Regions from separate parts of the Arthrobacter sp. NicSoilB4 genome, predicted to be linked through region 2. Evidence: predicted binding sites of a transcription regulator. Region 2 holds the regulator's gene; the other holds the start of a gene.
What was found. Region 2 encodes HrcA, which represses chaperone genes, less so after heat shock. Its sites were predicted from a motif close to TTNGCACTCGNNNNNNNCGAGTGCNAA; they were not measured.

Region 1: the regulator HrcA is predicted to act here: its motif matches at 3,140-3,166, upstream of groES (co-chaperone GroES).

Annotation. Positions count from the first base shown of each region.
Region 1 is NZ_AP024653.1:2,959,269-2,967,634, forward strand. It holds gene LDO13_RS13375 (DUF389 domain-containing protein) at 1-892, shown strand, start outside; gene groL (chaperonin GroEL) at 1,001-2,611, opposite strand; gene groES (co-chaperone GroES) at 2,688-2,984, opposite strand; gene LDO13_RS13390 (hypothetical protein) at 3,526-3,957, opposite strand; gene LDO13_RS13395 (class I SAM-dependent methyltransferase) at 4,015-5,244, shown strand; gene LDO13_RS13400 (shikimate 5-dehydrogenase) at 5,270-6,070, opposite strand; gene LDO13_RS13405 (glutamate--cysteine ligase) at 6,393-7,544, shown strand; gene tsaD (tRNA (adenosine(37)-N6)-threonylcarbamoyltransferase complex transferase subunit TsaD) at 7,569-8,366, opposite strand, start outside.
Region 2 is NZ_AP024653.1:2,167,459-2,175,824, reverse strand. It holds gene lepA (translation elongation factor 4) at 1-888, shown strand, start outside; gene hemW (radical SAM family heme chaperone HemW) at 931-2,169, shown strand; gene LDO13_RS09790 (DUF4870 domain-containing protein) at 2,289-2,708, opposite strand; gene LDO13_RS09785 (DUF3097 domain-containing protein) at 2,852-3,700, opposite strand; gene hrcA (heat-inducible transcriptional repressor HrcA) at 3,932-4,945, shown strand; gene dnaJ (molecular chaperone DnaJ) at 5,046-6,173, shown strand; gene LDO13_RS09770 (16S rRNA (uracil(1498)-N(3))-methyltransferase) at 6,176-6,970, shown strand; gene LDO13_RS09765 (GerMN domain-containing protein) at 7,014-7,907, opposite strand; gene LDO13_RS09760 (hypothetical protein) at 7,895-8,305, opposite strand.

The DNA of each region.
Region 1 (8,366 bases), 790 kb from region 2:
AGTCGCCGAAGTTTCCCGCCAGCGTGGTGCGTCCGTGCTTCCCCCCGGGGACGTCATCCACGTCCTGGTGGCCCGGGAGTCTGTCGAGGCACTGGTGGAGAAACTCCACGCCCTCAACGTCCAGGAACAGGGCTCGATCTCGGTCAGCATGCCCGAGTTGGTGCTCTCCGACCGGGCGGACAAGGCCACGGCGGACGCCCCCGGCGAGGGCGCGGACGCCGTGATCTGGGACGAGGTGTCCCGGCAGACGGGCGAAGACTCCCGGCTGACATGGAGCTACCTTGCCTTCCTCATCCTGGCGACCCAGCTGGCGGCCATCGGCATCGTCACGGACTCGACGATCGCCATTGTGGGCGCTATGGCTGTGGGTCCCGAGTTCGGACCGCTGGCGGCGCTGGCGGTGGCGCTCGTGCAGCGGCAATGGACGCTGGGACGGCGCGCGGCGATCGCCCTCGGCGTCGGCTTCCCCGTGGCGATGCTGGCTGCGGCCTTCACGGCGTGGCTCTCCGTGCCGCTCGGCCTCTTTCCCGCCGATGTCCTGGACCGCGGTTCGGCCGCCGATTTCATCTACCATCCGGGTCCGTATTCGCTGATTGTCGCTGTGCTGGCCGGCATCGCCGGAATGCTGTCCGTGATCAGTCGGCGCTCCGCTGCCCTGATCGGAGTCTTCATCTCCGTGACCACAGTCCCCGCCGCCGGTTTCGTGGCCGTCGCGCTGGTGCTGGGCGAGTATGAGAAAGCGGCAGGTTCAGCCATTCAACTGGCGCTGAACCTGGTGGGGATCGTGGCGGCGGCTGTTGCCGTGCTGGTCTTCTACCGCCTCGTCACCAAACGGCTGCCCGACGCCGCGGCGCTGCGCCTGAAGCGCAAGGCGATGCGGGCGAAGCGCTAGGCCGCGGCCGGAACGAAAGGGATGGTGCAGGGCGGCGAGGCACCTGGCGGGCACAGCAAAGGCCGGCCCGGCTGACGCCGGACCGGCCTGGACTGCCGTGGCCTGAAGCTAGTGGCTGTGGCCTGCGTGCTGGTCTTCGTCTGCCGGCTTCTCGACCACGAGGGTTTCCGTGGTGAGTACCAGAGCCGCGATGGACGCCGCGTTGCGGAGGGCCGCACGCGTCACCTTCACGGGGTCGATGACGCCGGCCGCGATCAGGTCTTCGTAGACGCCGCTCTTGGCGTTGAAGCCCTGGTTGACAGCCGATTCGGCAACTTTGGCGACGACGACGTAGCCGTCGAAGCCGGCGTTCTGCGCGATCCAGCGCAGCGGCTGGGTCAGCGCCCGGCGGACGATGCCAACAGCAGCGGCAGCGTCGCCTTCGAGGGCCTGGACAGCCGGGTCCTCGTCGAGCGCCTTGAGGGCGTGGATGAGGGCGGAGCCGCCGCCGGCCACGATGCCTTCTTCAAGGGCAGCGCGGGTGGAGGACACGGCGTCCTCGATGCGGTGCTTCTTTTCCTTCAGCTCGACCTCGGTGGCTGCGCCAACCTTGATCACGCCGATGCCGCCGGCCAGCTTGGCCAGGCGTTCCTGCAGCTTTTCCTTGTCCCAGTCGGAGTCGGTGCGGGTCAGCTCGGCGCGCAGCTGGGAAACCCGGGCTGCGACGTCCTCGGCCGATCCGGCGCCGTCAACGATGGTGGTGTTGTCCTTGGTCACCGTGATGCGCCGGGCAGTACCCAGCACCTCGAGGCCGACCGTGTCCAGGCTGAGGCCCAGTTCCGGCGAGACGACCTGCGCACCCGTGAGGGTGGCGATGTCCTGCAGCATGGCCTTGCGGCGGTCGCCGAAGCCCGGCGCCTTGACGGCGACGACGTTCAGGGTGCCGCGGATGCGGTTGACGATCAGCGTGGACAGGGCCTCGCCGTCGACGTCTTCGGCAATGATGAAGAGCGGCTTGGAGCTCTGCAGCGCCTTCTCCAGCAGCGGCAGGAAGTCCTGCACGGAGGAGATCTTGCCCTGATTGATCAGGATCAGGGCGTCTTCGAGGACTGCTTCCTGGCGTTCCGCGTCGGTGACGAAGTACGGGGACAGGTAGCCCTTGTCGAACTGCATGCCCTCGGTGAGGACCAGTTCGGTCTGCGTGGTGGAGGATTCCTCGATGGTGATCACACCATCCTTGCCGACCTTGCCGAATGCCTCGGCCAGGAGCTCGCCGACCTCGTCGCTCTGGGCGGAGATGGAGGCGACGTTGGCGACCTGGGTGCCTTCGACGGGGCGTGCGTTCTCGAGCAGGCGGGCGGCGACGGCCTCGACAGAGACCTCGATGCCGCGCTTGATCTGACCCGGGGCGGCGCCTGCCGCAACGTTGCGGAGGCCTTCCTTTACGAGCGCCTGGGCCAGCACCGTGGCGGTGGTGGTGCCGTCGCCGGCGACGTCGTTGGTCTTGGTGGCGACCTCCTTGGCAAGCTGCGCGCCAAGGTTCTCGTACGGGTCGTCCAGTTCGACTTCACGGGCGATGGTGACGCCGTCGTTGGTGATTGTGGGGGCGCCCCACTTCTTGTCCAGCACGACGTTGCGGCCGCGCGGGCCGAGCGTCACCTTGACCGTGTTAGCGAGCTTATCGATGCCGGCTTCAAGCGACCGGCGGGCAGCGTCGTTAAACGCGAGCTGCTTTGCCATGGTTTTGTCCTTTCAAGACAGAACCCCGCGCAACTGACCCGTCAAAGAAGGATCGGCGGCGCGGGGTCCAAGAGAGTTACTTTACGACGATCGCCAGGACGTCGCGGGCGGACAGCACGAGGTACTCGGTGCCGCCGGTCTTGACTTCGGTTCCGCCGTACTTGGAGTAGATGACAACGTCGCCGACGGTGACATCGACCGGAACGCGGTTGCCGTTGTCGTCAAAGCGGCCGGGGCCTACTGCAACAACTTCGCCTTCCTGCGGCTTTTCCTGCGCGGAGTCCGGGATAACCAGGCCGGAGGCCGTGGTCTGCTCGGCTTCGAGCGGGCGGACAACAATACGATCCTCAAGAGGCTTAATAGAGACCGACAAGGACCTCTCCTATTCGTCAGCAAATTCGTGGACTTTAAAGCTGTGGTGCCATGGCGTACAGACCGTCGTCGCGGTGCCGGCAGCAGCCTGGCTGTCAAGCTTCAGGTGTTAGCACCCTCCTAGGGAGAGTGCTAATGACGACTCTATGTAAGTAGTTAGCACTCGGTCAAGGCGAGTGCCAGAAGTTCGTTCCCGGTGAACGCTTTACCCAGTGGCTATGCCTACTGATTCGGGGCTGCACAGAGGGACATGCCCATTCTTCGTCGCGGCCGGTTGACACATCGGCATCATGTCCACTGCCGGCGCCGAACGACGGACATGTCCCCCGGTTCCGGGCCGGCAAGAGGGACGTGGCCACGGTTTGCCCGGCTGCACAGAGGGACATGCTCATTCTTCGTCACAGCCGGTGGACGCATTGGCATCATGTCCACTGCCAGTGCCGAACGATGGACATGTCCCGCGGTTCCGGGGCTGCGCAGAGGGACATGTCCACGCTGAATGCCGGGAGTGGGGCATGTCCAGCAGACATGCGGGCGGGTGGCTACCGTCCGCCGAGGTCCTCGAAGTCGACGTCCTCGCCGTTGTCCTCGTCGTCGAGGCCGGCCTCGTTCCGGTGCCGGTACAGCACCAGGCCTCCGGCCGCCGCAAGGGCGAATCCGATGACCAGGAAGATGATGCCGCCTACGCGGGCCGCCACGTAGCTCTCGCGGATGGACTTCGCCTCGTCGGTGGCGTCCGTAACGTCCTTGCCGCCGACCGAATAGACGGTGGCGTTGAAGGAGTCCAGGAAAAAGATGATGACCAGCAGCGCCGCGCAGACGACGGCGATGACGGCGCCGGCAATCAGCGCCGGCCGGGCGTAGCGGGCGAGTCCCTGGCGGGCGGGACGGCCGCCGTCGGCGTCCTGCTGCGCGGCGTCGACCTCCCCGTAGTTTTCGTCCGTGCCGTTGTTTGCCGTGCCGCTGTCATCCATGCCGTCAAGCCTATCCGGCGCACGGCTCCACCGGCGCCCTGAACTAGGCTTGTGACCATGGCTGACGCACCGCAGGACCAGATCGCCCCGCTCCTTAACCCCGAAGGCTGGGAGCTGCTGGCGTCACTGGGCCCGTACAAGGAGGATGAGGCGTTCCGCCTCAACGCTTCCCTCCGGAAGGCCGGCCACTCTCCCGAACTCGTCTCCGCCGTGCTGACCCAGTCCCGGCTGAGGACCAAAGCGGAGGCCAAGTTCGGCGAGTTCGCCCGGCAGATGATCTTCACGCAGGCAGGCCTGGAGCAGGCCACCCGGCTCACCGTGGCGGCCCGGCACGCGCAGCGCTTCGCGGAGGCAGGCGTGCAGCACGTGGCTGATCTTGGCTGCGGCCTCGGCGCCGACGCCATGGCGCTGGCTTCGCTGGACATCACTGTCACGGCGGTGGAGATGGACGAGACGACGGCGGCCTGCGCCACGATGAACCTGATCCCCTTCCGGAACGCCACCGTGGTCCATGCCGATGCGACGACGGTGGCCCTCGACGGAATGGACGGCGTCTGGCTGGATCCGGCGCGCCGGACCACCTCCACGTCGGGCACGAAGCGGATCTGGGATCCGGAGGACTTCTCCCCGCCGTTGTCCTTCGTTGAGTCGCTGGCCGGCACCGGCCTGGCCGTGGGCGTGAAGATGGGCCCGGGCATGCCGCACGACTCTGTTCCCAAGGATTGCGAAGCCCAGTGGGTGTCCGTGGGCGGGGACGTCACCGAAGTGGCGTTGTGGTTCAACGCGGTCCGGCGTCCGGGGATCCGGCGGGCGGCCCTGTTGCTCGGCCCTGCCGGAGCGGCAGAGCTCAGCAGTTCCGAGGACTTCGACGGCGGCCCGGTCGCCCCGGTGGGGCCGGTCGAGGGGTACCTCTATGAGCCCGACGGCGCCGTCATCCGCGCCGGGCTGGTGGCCGACGTCGCCCTCCAGCTGGGCGGGCACCTCGTGGACGAGCACATCGCCTACATCTGCGCCCCGGAGCTGCGCGACACGCCGTTCGCCCGGGCCTACGAGGTCCTGGACGTGATGCCCTACAACGTCAAGGCGCTCAAGGCCTGGGTCAAGGACCAGGGCATCGGGGTGCTGGATATCAAGAAGCGCGGCACATCGGTCACTCCGGAGGAGTTGCGCAAACAGCTCCTTCCCGGCGGCGGCAAGGCCGGGGGTAAGGCCGCCAAGAAAACGGCCACCCTGGTCCTCACCAGGATCGGCGAGGAGCGGGTGGCCATTTCGGTGGAGCCGGTCTAGGGCAGGTTCTCTGGATTCCGGCGGGCTACTGGGCCCGCATGAAGTCCTCGGCTGCCCGGACCTGTTCGTCGCTGGGCCGGATCCCGGTGTACAGCACAAACTGCTCCAGCGCCTGGATGGTCGCCACTTCCGCGCCGGTGATCACGGTCTTGCCGGCAGCGCGGGCGGCCTTGACCAGCGGCGTCTCCGCCGGCAGCGCGACGACGTCGAAGACCACCTTCGCGGCGTCCACCGCCTCCCGGGGGAAGGACAGAGAGTCGACGTCGGGTCCCCCCGCCATACCAATAGGCGTCACGTTGATGATCATGTCGGCGGCGACGGCTGGATCGACGTCGGCGCGCCAGGCGAAACCGTAGAGCCCGGCGAGCGCCCGCCCCGTTTCCTCGTTGCGCGCGATCACGGTGACGTCGCGGAATCCGGCGTCGCGCAGCGCCGCCGCAGTGGCCTTGGCCATGCCGCCGGCACCCCTCAGCAGGACCGAGTACGAGGAGGGCACGGCATTGCGCTGCAGCAGCTGCTCGATCGCCGTGTAGTCGGTGTTGTAGGCGGTGAGAGTGCCGCCGTCGTTGACGATCGTGTTGACCGAGTCGATCGCCTTCGCGGAGGGATCCATCACATCCACGAGGGCGATGACGTCCTCCTTGTACGGCATCGACACGGCGCAGCCGCGGATCCCGAGGCCCCGCACGCCGGCGATCGCCTGGGCGAGGTCCGTCGGGGCAAAAGCCTTGTAGATCCAGTTCAGGCCGAGCTGTTCGTACAGATGGTTGTGGAAGCGCGTCCCGTTGTTGCTCGGCCGGGCCGAGAGCGAGATGCACAGGGTCATGTCTTTATTCAGGATGGGCACCCCTCCATTAAACGCCAGGCCCGCACCGGCCGCTCCTCAGGGGTTACCGCAGCCACGGCCCGCGCGGCGGCCGGAGCAGGAAGCGGATCCGGGGAGAAGCCCCGGGGATGCCGCGAGTAGCGCTGCGGTCCGAATACTTTTGTGAACACTTTCACGTGGTCGCGGCGCTCTGGCCACCGGCTCGATGCTGCCCCTGCACTAGACTTGGACCACCGTTGCCTCGCCAACTGTCCGGCGAATCCGCCCATGACGTTGCCGGCCGGGGCGGGGAAAAACGACAGCTGAACAATGAAGGGACCACATGAAGATTGATTTCGCTTCATCCAGGCAATCAACTCTTGGTGTGGAATGGGAACTGGCCCTCGTGGACGCGGAAACCGGCGAGCTTGCCTCCGTGGCCAAGGAGGTCCTCCGCGGTGTCGCCGCGAAGCATCCCGAATTGAACGAAGACGACGAGCACCCGCACATCAAGCAGGAGCTGCTGCTGAACACGGTGGAGCTCGTCACCGGGATCTGCAACACCGTGGCGGAGGCCAAGGCCGACCTGAGCAGTTCCCTTGCGGCCGTCCGGGACGTCACCGATCCCATGGGCGTCGAGGTCTTCTGCGCCGGCAGCCACCCGTTCAGCCCTCCGCAGCTGCAGCCGGTGACGGACAAGGAGCGCTACGCCAAGCTCATTGACCGCACGCAGTGGTGGGGCCGCCAGATGGTGATCTACGGCGTCCACGTGCATGTGGGCCTGGACAGCCGCGACAAGGTGCTCCCGGTCCTGGACGGCCTGGTGAACTACTTCCCGCAGTTCCAGGCGCTGTCCGCCTCCAGCCCGTTCTGGGGCGGTGAGGACACCGGCTACGCCTCGCACCGCGCGCTGATGTTCCAGCAGTTGCCCACCGCCGGGCTGCCGTTCCAGTTCGCCACGTGGGAGGACTTCGAGTCGTACGCCCAGGACATGTTCACCACCGGAGTGATCGACTCGCTCTCCGAGATCCGCTGGGACATCCGGCCCGTCCCGCATTTCGGCACCATCGAGATGCGCATCTGCGACGGCCTGGCCACACTGGAGGAAGTCGGCGCGATCGCGGCCCTGACGCAGTGCCTCGTCGACGAGTTCTCCACCACGCTGGACAACGGGGGCACGATTCCCACCATGCCGCCCTGGCATGTGCAGGAGAACAAGTGGCGCGCGGCCCGCTACGGTCTGGACGCCATCATCATCCTCGACGCCGCGGGCAATGAACAGCTGGTCACGGACCACATCCGCGAGACGGTTGCCCGTCTGGAACCCGTCGCGGTGAAACTGGGCTGCGCCGCCGAGCTGGCCGACGTCCTGAAAATCATCGAGCGCGGCGCCGGGTACCAGCGGCAGCGGCGTGTGGCGGAGGAACACGGCGGCGACCTGCGCGCCGTCGTACTGGACCTGGTCCAGCAGATGCGCAAGGGCCCCGAAGCGTAGGCGGAGCCTCCACTCCGCCCGGTCTCAGGCCGAGACGGTGGTGACCGGCATCGAGGAATCCGGTGCGAAGCCGATGCCGCTCGGCGCGATCCCGGCCATCACCAGCTGGGCGCCGAGGGCCGCGACCATGGCGCCGTTGTCCGTGCACAGCGCCAGCGGCGGGACGGTCAGCCGGATTCCTGCAGCGCTGCAGCGCTGCTCCGTGAGCTGGCGCAGCCGTGAATTCGCTGCCACCCCGCCGCCCAGCAGCAGTTCGGTGATGCCGTTCTCCCGGCAGGCCAGCACCGCCTTGGACGTGATGACGTCCACCACGGCCTCCTGGAAGGCCGCGGCGATGTCCGCAACGGGCACCGTCTCGCCCCGGGCTTCGAACTGTTCCACGCAACGCGCGACGGCGGTCTTGAGACCGCTGAACGACCAGTCGTAGCGGTGCGGGCCGGGTTCCTCCGCGGTCCCCATGTATTTTGGCTGGCTCAGTCCGCGCGGGAAACGGATCGCCTTGGCATTCCCGGTCCGTGCCAGCTTGTCGATCGCCGGTCCGCCCGGATAGCCCAGTCCCAGGAGCCGCGCCACCTTGTCGTAGGCCTCGCCGGCGGCGTCGTCGATCGTGGAACCGAGCAGCTCAACGTCCCCGGTGATGTTCCGGATCCGGAGGATTTCCGTGTGCCCGCCGGAGACCAGGAGGGCGCCCAAATTTTCGGGCAGAGCATTCCCCGGCAAAGCATTACCCGGCAGGGTCCTGGCCGGTGCCTGCGGGCCGCCGTCGTCCGTCTGGAGCAGCCCGACGCCGACGTGCGCAACGAGATGATTGATGGCGTACAG
Region 2 (8,366 bases):
GTGCTCCGCGATGCGTTGGAGAAGCTGATGCTCAACGACGCCGCGCTCGTCTACGAGCCGGAGACATCGGCCGCCCTGGGCTTCGGCTTCCGCGTGGGTTTCCTGGGGCTGCTGCACCTGGAAATCACGCGTGAGCGGCTCGAACGCGAATACAACCTGGACCTGATCTCCACCGCCCCCAACGTGGAGTACGAGGTGACGCTGGAGGACAAGAAGGTCGTCCACGTCACCAACCCCAGCGAGTACCCCACGGGCAAGGTCGCGGAGGTCCGCGAGCCGATGGTGGCCGCGACCATCCTGGCGCCGAACGAATTTGTCGGCGCCATCATGGAACTGTGCCAGAGCCGGCGCGGCGTCATGGGCGGGATGGACTACCTGTCCGAGGACCGGGTTGAAATCCGGTACCGGCTGCCGCTGGCCGAAATCGTCTTCGACTTCTTCGACATCCTCAAGTCCAAGACCCGCGGCTACGGCTCGCTGGACTGGAAAGCCGACGGCGACCAGGTGGCCGACCTCGTCAAGGTGGACATTATGCTCCAGGGCGAACAGGTTGATGCCTTCTCCGCCATCACGCACCGTGACAAGGCCTACACCTACGGTGTGATGATGACCACCAAGCTCCGCGAGCTCATTCCGCGCCAGCAGTTCGAGGTGCCCATCCAGGCTGCCATCGGCTCCCGGATCATCGCCCGGGAAAGCATCCGCGCCATCCGCAAGGACGTGCTCGCCAAGTGCTACGGCGGCGACATTTCCCGCAAGCGAAAACTGCTGGAGAAGCAAAAAGAAGGCAAGAAGCGCATGAAGATGGTGGGCCGCGTTGAGGTTCCCCAGGAAGCGTTTATTGCCGCCCTCACCACGGACGAGTCCAAGGACAAGGCCAAGAAGTAGCGGTGCCCGTGATAACTGTCCCAATGCTTGCCGGACCCGACCGTGCCTAGCGCCCTTCCGCTGGGCGACCCGGCGCCGTCGGACGGGCTGCTGCCCGGGCAGGCGCTCGAAGGCGCCGCATCCAGGGCCTTCGGGCTGTACGTCCATATCCCGTTCTGCGCTGTGCGCTGCGGCTACTGCGACTTCAACACCTACACGGCCACGGAACTCGGCGGCGGGGCGTCCCAGGACGCCTACGCCGGCACCGCCGTCGCGGAGGTCGACTTCGCGGCAGCCGTTCTGAAGACCAGCGGCCTGCCGGCACGTCCGCTCAGCACGGTTTTCTTCGGCGGCGGGACACCCACGCTCCTCCCGGCCGGAGACCTGGCCAGGATCCTCACCGCCGCCATAGGAGCCTGGGGCCTCGAACCCGGCGCCGAGGTCACCACGGAAGCGAACCCGGACTCGGTTACGCCCGATTCCCTGCAGCTGCTGGCCGACGCCGGCTTCACCCGCGTCTCCTTTGGCATGCAGTCCGCAGTGCCGCACGTTCTGAAGGTCCTGGACCGCACGCACACGCCCAGCCGGGTGCCCCAGGCGGTCCGGTGGGCCCGTGAGGCGGGCCTGGCCGTCAGCCTCGACCTGATTTACGGGACGCCGGGGGAGTCTCTGGCTGACTGGCGTTACTCCTTGGAGACCGCGCTGTCCTACCAGCCGGACCACATCAGCGCCTACGCGCTGATCGTCGAGGAGGGCACCAAGCTCGCCGCGCAGATCCGCCGCGGCGAAGTCCCGGGGATCGACGACGACGACCACGCAGACAAATACGAACTCGCCGACGAACTCATCTCGGCGGCCGGACTGTCCTGGTACGAGGTCAGCAACTGGTCCCGCACCCCGGAGCAGGCCTGCCGGCACAACCTTGCCTACTGGCGTGGCGATGACTGGTGGGGGATCGGCCCGGGCGCGCACTCCCACATGGGCGGCGTGCGCTGGTGGAACGTCAAGCACCCCACGGCCTATGCCAACCGGCTGGGATCGGGGCTTTCGCCGGCAGCAGGCCGGGAGACCCTCGATTCGCAGACCCGCAACGTCGAGCGCGTCATGCTGGAGGCCCGCCTGAATTCCGGGCTGGACATCAGCAGCCTCGGCGGACTCGGTGACACCGGGCGGCACGCCGTCGCCGGGCTTATCGCCGACAGCCTGATTGATCCCGTGGCGGCGTTCCACGGCAGCCTCGTGCTGACCCTCAAGGGCCGGCTGCTCGCAGACGCCGTCGTCCGCAGGATTTTGCCGGACTAGGGTCCGCAAGATCCTGCCCGACCAAGCTGAAAAAGCCGGCCGCCGCCCTGAGGGCAGCGGCCGGCTTTCCTGCTTCGGTCCGGGATTTCGGGACCGTCTGCCTGGGACCGGCTGGAGGGCTACTTGATCCAGCGGAGGTTGAACTCGTAGCGGTGCGGCTGGCCGCGGTTGACGTGGATGCCGGCCGCGACCGAGAAGCAGGTGACGGCGATCCAGATGACCGTGGCGAGGACAGCGAAGATGTTGCCCACCACCGGCACGAAGACCAGCAGGTTGCACAGCACGGCCGCGATCGTGGGCGGCAGCGTGAAGTTCAGGGCTTCCTTGGACTCTTGCGCCGTGAACGGGCCGCGGTCCTTGAAGATCAGGTAGATCAGCAGCGAGGGAACGCAGCCGAGGATGCCGCCGAAGTGAGCCAGCGTGGCCCACTGCCGGTCCTCGCTTGCCGTCAGGGGCAGTGCATTTGCGGGAACGCCATGGTACGGGGGCTGGCCATGGCCGGCCTGGTTGCCGGTGTGTTCGCGTGCGTCATCTGCCACGGTGTCGTCCTTCGGATTGCGGTGGTGCGTTGGTGCCTGGGGGTGCCAGGGCCGCGCCGGGAGCGCAGCCGCCGTTCCAAGAATACTTGGTTCGGCGCGGAATGGAGGATCGGCCCGCTGGCGGCGGCGCCAGGGCAGGCTCCTCAGGGAACGGTGAGGAAGTCGATGACCTCTTCCACCCGGCCCAGCAGGGAGGGTTCCAGGTCGGCGTAGCTGCGGACCGCGCCGAGGAGTTTCTGCCAGCCCAGGCCGATGTCCTCCTTGGTGCTGTGCGGCCAGCCGAAAGCCATCAGGATGCCCGTCTTCCAGTCCACGCCGCGGGGAATCACCGGCCACTTCTCGATCCCCAGCACGGCGGGCCGGATCGCCTGCCAGACATCCACATAGGGGTGCCCGACGATCAGCACGTTGCCGGCCGCGCCGGGGGATGCCATAACGGCGTCCGCGATCCGGGATTCCTTGGAATCGGGAACCAGATGGTCCACCAGGACGCCGAGCCGGCGCCCGGGGCCGGGCCGGAAAGCGGCCACGGCTCCGGCGAGGTCGTCGATGCCGTGCAGCGGCTCGACGACGATGCCCTCCACCCGGAGATCGTCGCCCCAGACCTTCTCGACGAGTTCGGCGTCGTGCTTGCCTTCCACCCAGATCCGGCTCGCCTTGGCGACCTGGGCACGCTGGCCCGCCACACGGACGGAGCCGGAGGCTGTTCTGCTGCCGGCGGCAGCCGCGGCGCCCCGGGGGGCCGGCGGCATCAGCCGGATCGGCTGTCCGTCCAGCAGGAAGCCGAAGCCGAGCCGGAAGGACCGGGACTTGCCGCGGCGGTCCTCCAGGGCGACGACGTGCATCCCGCCGGACTTCTCCACCCGGGTCACGGCGCCCACCCAGCCCGACTGCACATCTTCGAGGACCATTCCGCGCTCCACCGGCACTTCCGGCAGTTGCGTCTTGGCGGGGGCGGACAGGTCCTGCGGGCCCCAGTTCTGGTACGACATCGGTTCCACACTGCTTTGCGATTGGATTGCTACGGCGGGCTGTGCCCGAAAACACCTGCCCCGGGAAGAACGCCCGGAGCGAATCCAATGCTAACAACGCGGCGACTCATATTAGACTGGTTAGCACTTAGGCATGTCGAGTGCTAACCGACAGGCCGTGTGCCAGCAGAGCGTGCGGTGCGGTCGGCGAACGGCGGCACCGGATGCGGGACAGTCGAATGGAGGTGGAGCGTGAGCGAACCACGCAAACTCGAAGTGCTGCGCGCCATCGTGGAGGACTACGTCCATTCACGGGAACCCGTCGGCTCCAAAGCCCTCGTGGAGCGGCACCATCTGGGCGTCTCCAGCGCCACGATCCGCAATGACATGGCGGCCCTGGAGGATGAGGGCCTCATCACGGCCCCGCACACGAGTGCCGGACGCATCCCCACCGACAAGGGCTACCGGCTCTTCGTGGACCAGATTTCGGCGGTCAAGCCGCTCTCACCGGCAGAACGCCGCGCCATCCAGGCCCTGCTGGAAGGCTCCGACGACCTCGACGACGTCCTGGACCGAACCGTCCGGCTGCTCGCGCACCTGACCAACCAGGTCGCCGTCGTGCAGTATCCGCATCTCAGCCGGGCCAAGGTAAGGCACATCGAATTCGTCCTGTTGGCGCCCCGCAAGGTGCTTATCGTGCTGATCGCCGACACCGGCAAAGTGGAACAGCGGGTCATTGACGTGGGGCAGGACTTCGGCGACGAGGCCCTGGCCGAACTCCGCACGCGCTTCCTCAGCGGCCTGTCCGGGACGCCGCTGAACTTGTTGCCGCAGTCGTTGCAGTCCGTGGTCGGCAGTTGCCCGCCCGCGCGGCGCGGCGCGGCGCAGGCGCTGGCCCGCGGCCTCGAGGCGCTGGCCACGAGCAGCCGCGAAGAGCGTATGGTCATGGCCGGAACCGCCAACCTCGCCCGCTCCAACGTGGACTTCCCGCTGAGCATCGGACCGGTGCTGGAAGCCCTCGAGGAACAAGTGGTTATGCTCCGCCTGCTGAGTGACATGGCGGCGGACCCGCGGGGGGTGACGGTCAGCATCGGCCGGGAGAACCCGTATGTCGGACTCGCCGAGGCCTCGGTGGTGGCCACCGGCTACGGTCCGGACGCCACGGCGAAGGTCGGCGTGCTGGGGCCAACCCGGATGGACTATCCCACCACCATGGCCGCCGTCCGAGCGGTGGCCCGCTATCTTTCAAGGATTCTCGGCCCCTGACGGACGGCACACCACGCCCGTCCCGACGTTCCGACACCAGGCTTCTTGCCCCTAACAGGCAGTGCCCCACCGGCAGTACAAAAAGGAAGAGATACAAACTTTGAGCAGCCATTACGACGTTCTTGGAGTCTCCCGCGAAGCTACGGGCGAAGAAATCAAGAAGGCCTACCGCAAGCTGGCGCGGACCCTGCACCCGGACGTGAACCCCGGGGATGACGCCTCGGACCGGTTCAAGGCCGTCACCCACGCCTACGAGGTGCTGTCCGATCCGCAGAAGCGCAGGGTCTACGACACCACCGGCAATGAGAACGGCACCGACAACGGTTTCGGCGGCGGCAGCTACTCCGGCCAGGGCTTCGCGTTCCAGGACATTTTCGAAACCTTCTTCGGCGCCGGCGGCCAGGCCGGACCGGCCTCACGCGTCCGCCGCGGCCAGGACGCGCTGATCAGCGTCCGGATCGACCTCCGCGACGCCGTGTTCGGCGTCAACAAGAAACTCGAAGTCGACACGGCTGTCACCTGCCCCACCTGTGAGGGCTCGTGCTGCCGTGAAGGCAGCCACCCGGAACGCTGCGACATCTGCGGCGGCAGCGGCCAGGTCCAGCGCGCCGTCCGTTCCATCCTCGGCCAGGTCATGACCACCGCGCCCTGTGGTTCCTGCGAGGGCTTCGGCACGGTCATCAAGGACCCCTGCAACGAATGTGCAGGCCAGGGCCGGATCCGCAGCCGGCGCTCCCTGACGGTGAAGGTTCCCGCCGGAGTTGCCACCGGCACCCGCATCCAGCTCTCCGGCCAGGGCGAGGCCGGCCCCGCCGGCGGCCCCGCCGGCGATCTGTACGTGGAGATCCGGGTCAACAACGACGCCACCTACGTGCGCGACGGCGACGACCTGCACGCCAGCCTCAACATCCCCATGACGGCGGCAGCGCTGGGCACTGAACTCACCCTCGACACCTTCGACGGCCAGCAGGAGATTGACGTCAAGGCAGGCACCCAGTCCGGTGAGGTCATCACGCTGCGCGGACTCGGCGTCACCCACCTTCGCGGCTACGGCCGCGGTGACCTCAAGGTCCACCTCCAGGTGGACACCCCCGCCAAGCTCGACGCCGCCCAGGAGGACCTGCTCCGCCAGCTCGCGAAGCTGCGCGGCGAGCAGTTCACCGAAGGAAAGCTCGCCGCGAGCGGCGGGGTTTTCGCGAAGCTCCGGGACCGGCTCGGTAACCTGTAGCGGTGAGCAACCCGGTCTTTTTCACTGCCCCCGGCACCCTCGACGGGCTGGTTCCCGGCTCCGTCTTCACTCTTGACGGACCTGAGGCCCGCCACGCGGTCACGGTGAAGCGCCTTGCCGTCGGGGAAGCCGTGGACATCGCCGACGGCGCCGGCAAGCGCCTGACCGGCACCGTCGCGGCCGTCGCCCCGAACGAGCTGTCGGTCACGTGCTCCGAACTCTCCGACGAGCCCCGGCCCGCGGTCCGGCTCGTCCTGGTCCAGGCCCTCGCAAAGGGCGACCGGGACGAGCTCGCCGCGGAGACCGCGACCGAACTCGGAATCGACGCGGTTGTGCCCTGGCAGGCCGAACGGTCGATCGTCCGCTGGAAGGCCGAGCGTGCGGCGAGGGCCCACGCCAAGTGGCAGTCCGTCGTCACTGCGGCGGCCAAGCAGGCCCGTCGTGCGTGGATCCCGGAAGTCCGCTCCGCCGTCGACGGCGCCGGACTGCAGGCTGCGGTGGCCGCCGCGGATCTCGCCATCATCCTGCACGAGGACGCCGTGCGTCCGCTGCGGCAGGTCCTGGAGGCCTGGCAGGCGGCCAACTCCGCTGGTGACTTGTCCGACGGCGACGGGTCCGGCGCGGGCGGCGAGGTACTGCTGATAGTGGGGCCCGAGGGCGGCATCAGCCCGCGTGAAGTGACCAGGCTCTGCGACGCCGGCGCCGTGACGGCCCTGCTGGGACATCATGTGCTGCGTTCGTCCACAGCAGGTCCCGCAGCGACAGTACTCGCCAGCGACATCCTGGGCCGCTGGTAGCCCGGGTTCAGCTCAAAAGTCGATGCTGGTTCGGCAGCGGTGCCTATTTGACCGTGAAGCCGCGGGTATCGATGTTCAGGTCTTTTGCAGCGTTGCCGTCCTCCAGCTGGGACACCCGGACCTCGTAGTTGCCCGGTCCAAGATTCACCGAGACGCTGAAGGCGCCCGACTGGCCGGCCTCAGCCGACGCCGTGACCGTCCCGTTCAGGTAGCTGGTCTTGACGCTGCCGTCGATCCGCAGGATCTCCCACCGGAGTTCGCCTCCCGGAGCCGTGCTGCGCCCGGAGACCTTGACCGCGCCGTCCTGGACTGAAGTCCCTTCCTGGGGGTCAATGATCCACACCGGGGCGACCATCCCGGCGCTGCGCGACGTCGGGGAGCCGAGGCGGACGTGGTTGAAGGCGACGTAGTCGGTATGGCCGTCCACGAGCACCACCACCTGAATCTGCTGGCCGGAGTCGATCAGTCCCGCACTGGCGGCGGCCGCCGTCGCGGTGTACACGAGCTGCTGGACCGCGCGCTCGGCCATGGCGGGATCCACGTTGCTGTTGAAAGCGTCCGCTGACATGTCGACGGTGATGACATTCTTGCCCGAAATGGAGGTGGCCAGCTTCTTGGGGTTCTGCCAGGGAGTGAAGAAGTCCGGATCGAGCGGCTTCTGCGACATCATGACCCGCAGGGCCCGGGTGACCGGGTTGTCCTGTTCCGGGACATCCCGGAATTCCCGGTAGAGGAACGTGTTGTCATTGCTCCGGCCGATCCAGTAGACCGGCGCCTTGTTGGATGCCTGGGTCGTCTCCAGCGGCGCGCTGGTGGTCGCCGCCGATGCCTGGGCGGACACGACCTGCGACGGAGAGTTGGAGTTCGTGATGCCGGACTGGGGCGTGGCCACGCAGCCGGACAGGACCAGCGCCGCAGGCAGCATTAGCAGCAGCATGCGCGGTCGTATCCGCGCGCCTGCTGCTGTTGTCTGTCCCATCCCGCGTTGCCTGATTGCCGCTGCCCTTGTCTGCTCTGGTTTGTCTGGTTCGTCTGGTTCGTCTGCTTGACCGTGCCCGCCGCCCGGCTGCAAATGCCGTGCAGGTAGCTGATTTCCAGCATCGCATACGGGTCCGGCGCGGAACGGGGGATTCGGCAGGAGGGCCGGAACTGCAACGGGAACGATATGAGGCCGATGCGAAGTTGATACCAAAATCCGGAAACAAAGTCGGAAATGGTTGCCAGACAGCCGGCCGGGCTGCCCGACAGGCCGTCGCCCGGCGGCATACGCAGCCGGCCACTGGCGTAAGATAGGAGGACCCGCTGACCCCGGAACCAGAAGGCGAGCCACAACAAGCACCGCCTTCACAACAAGCCTTCACCACAAGCACCGTGGGGCCGGATCAGGGGGCAGACC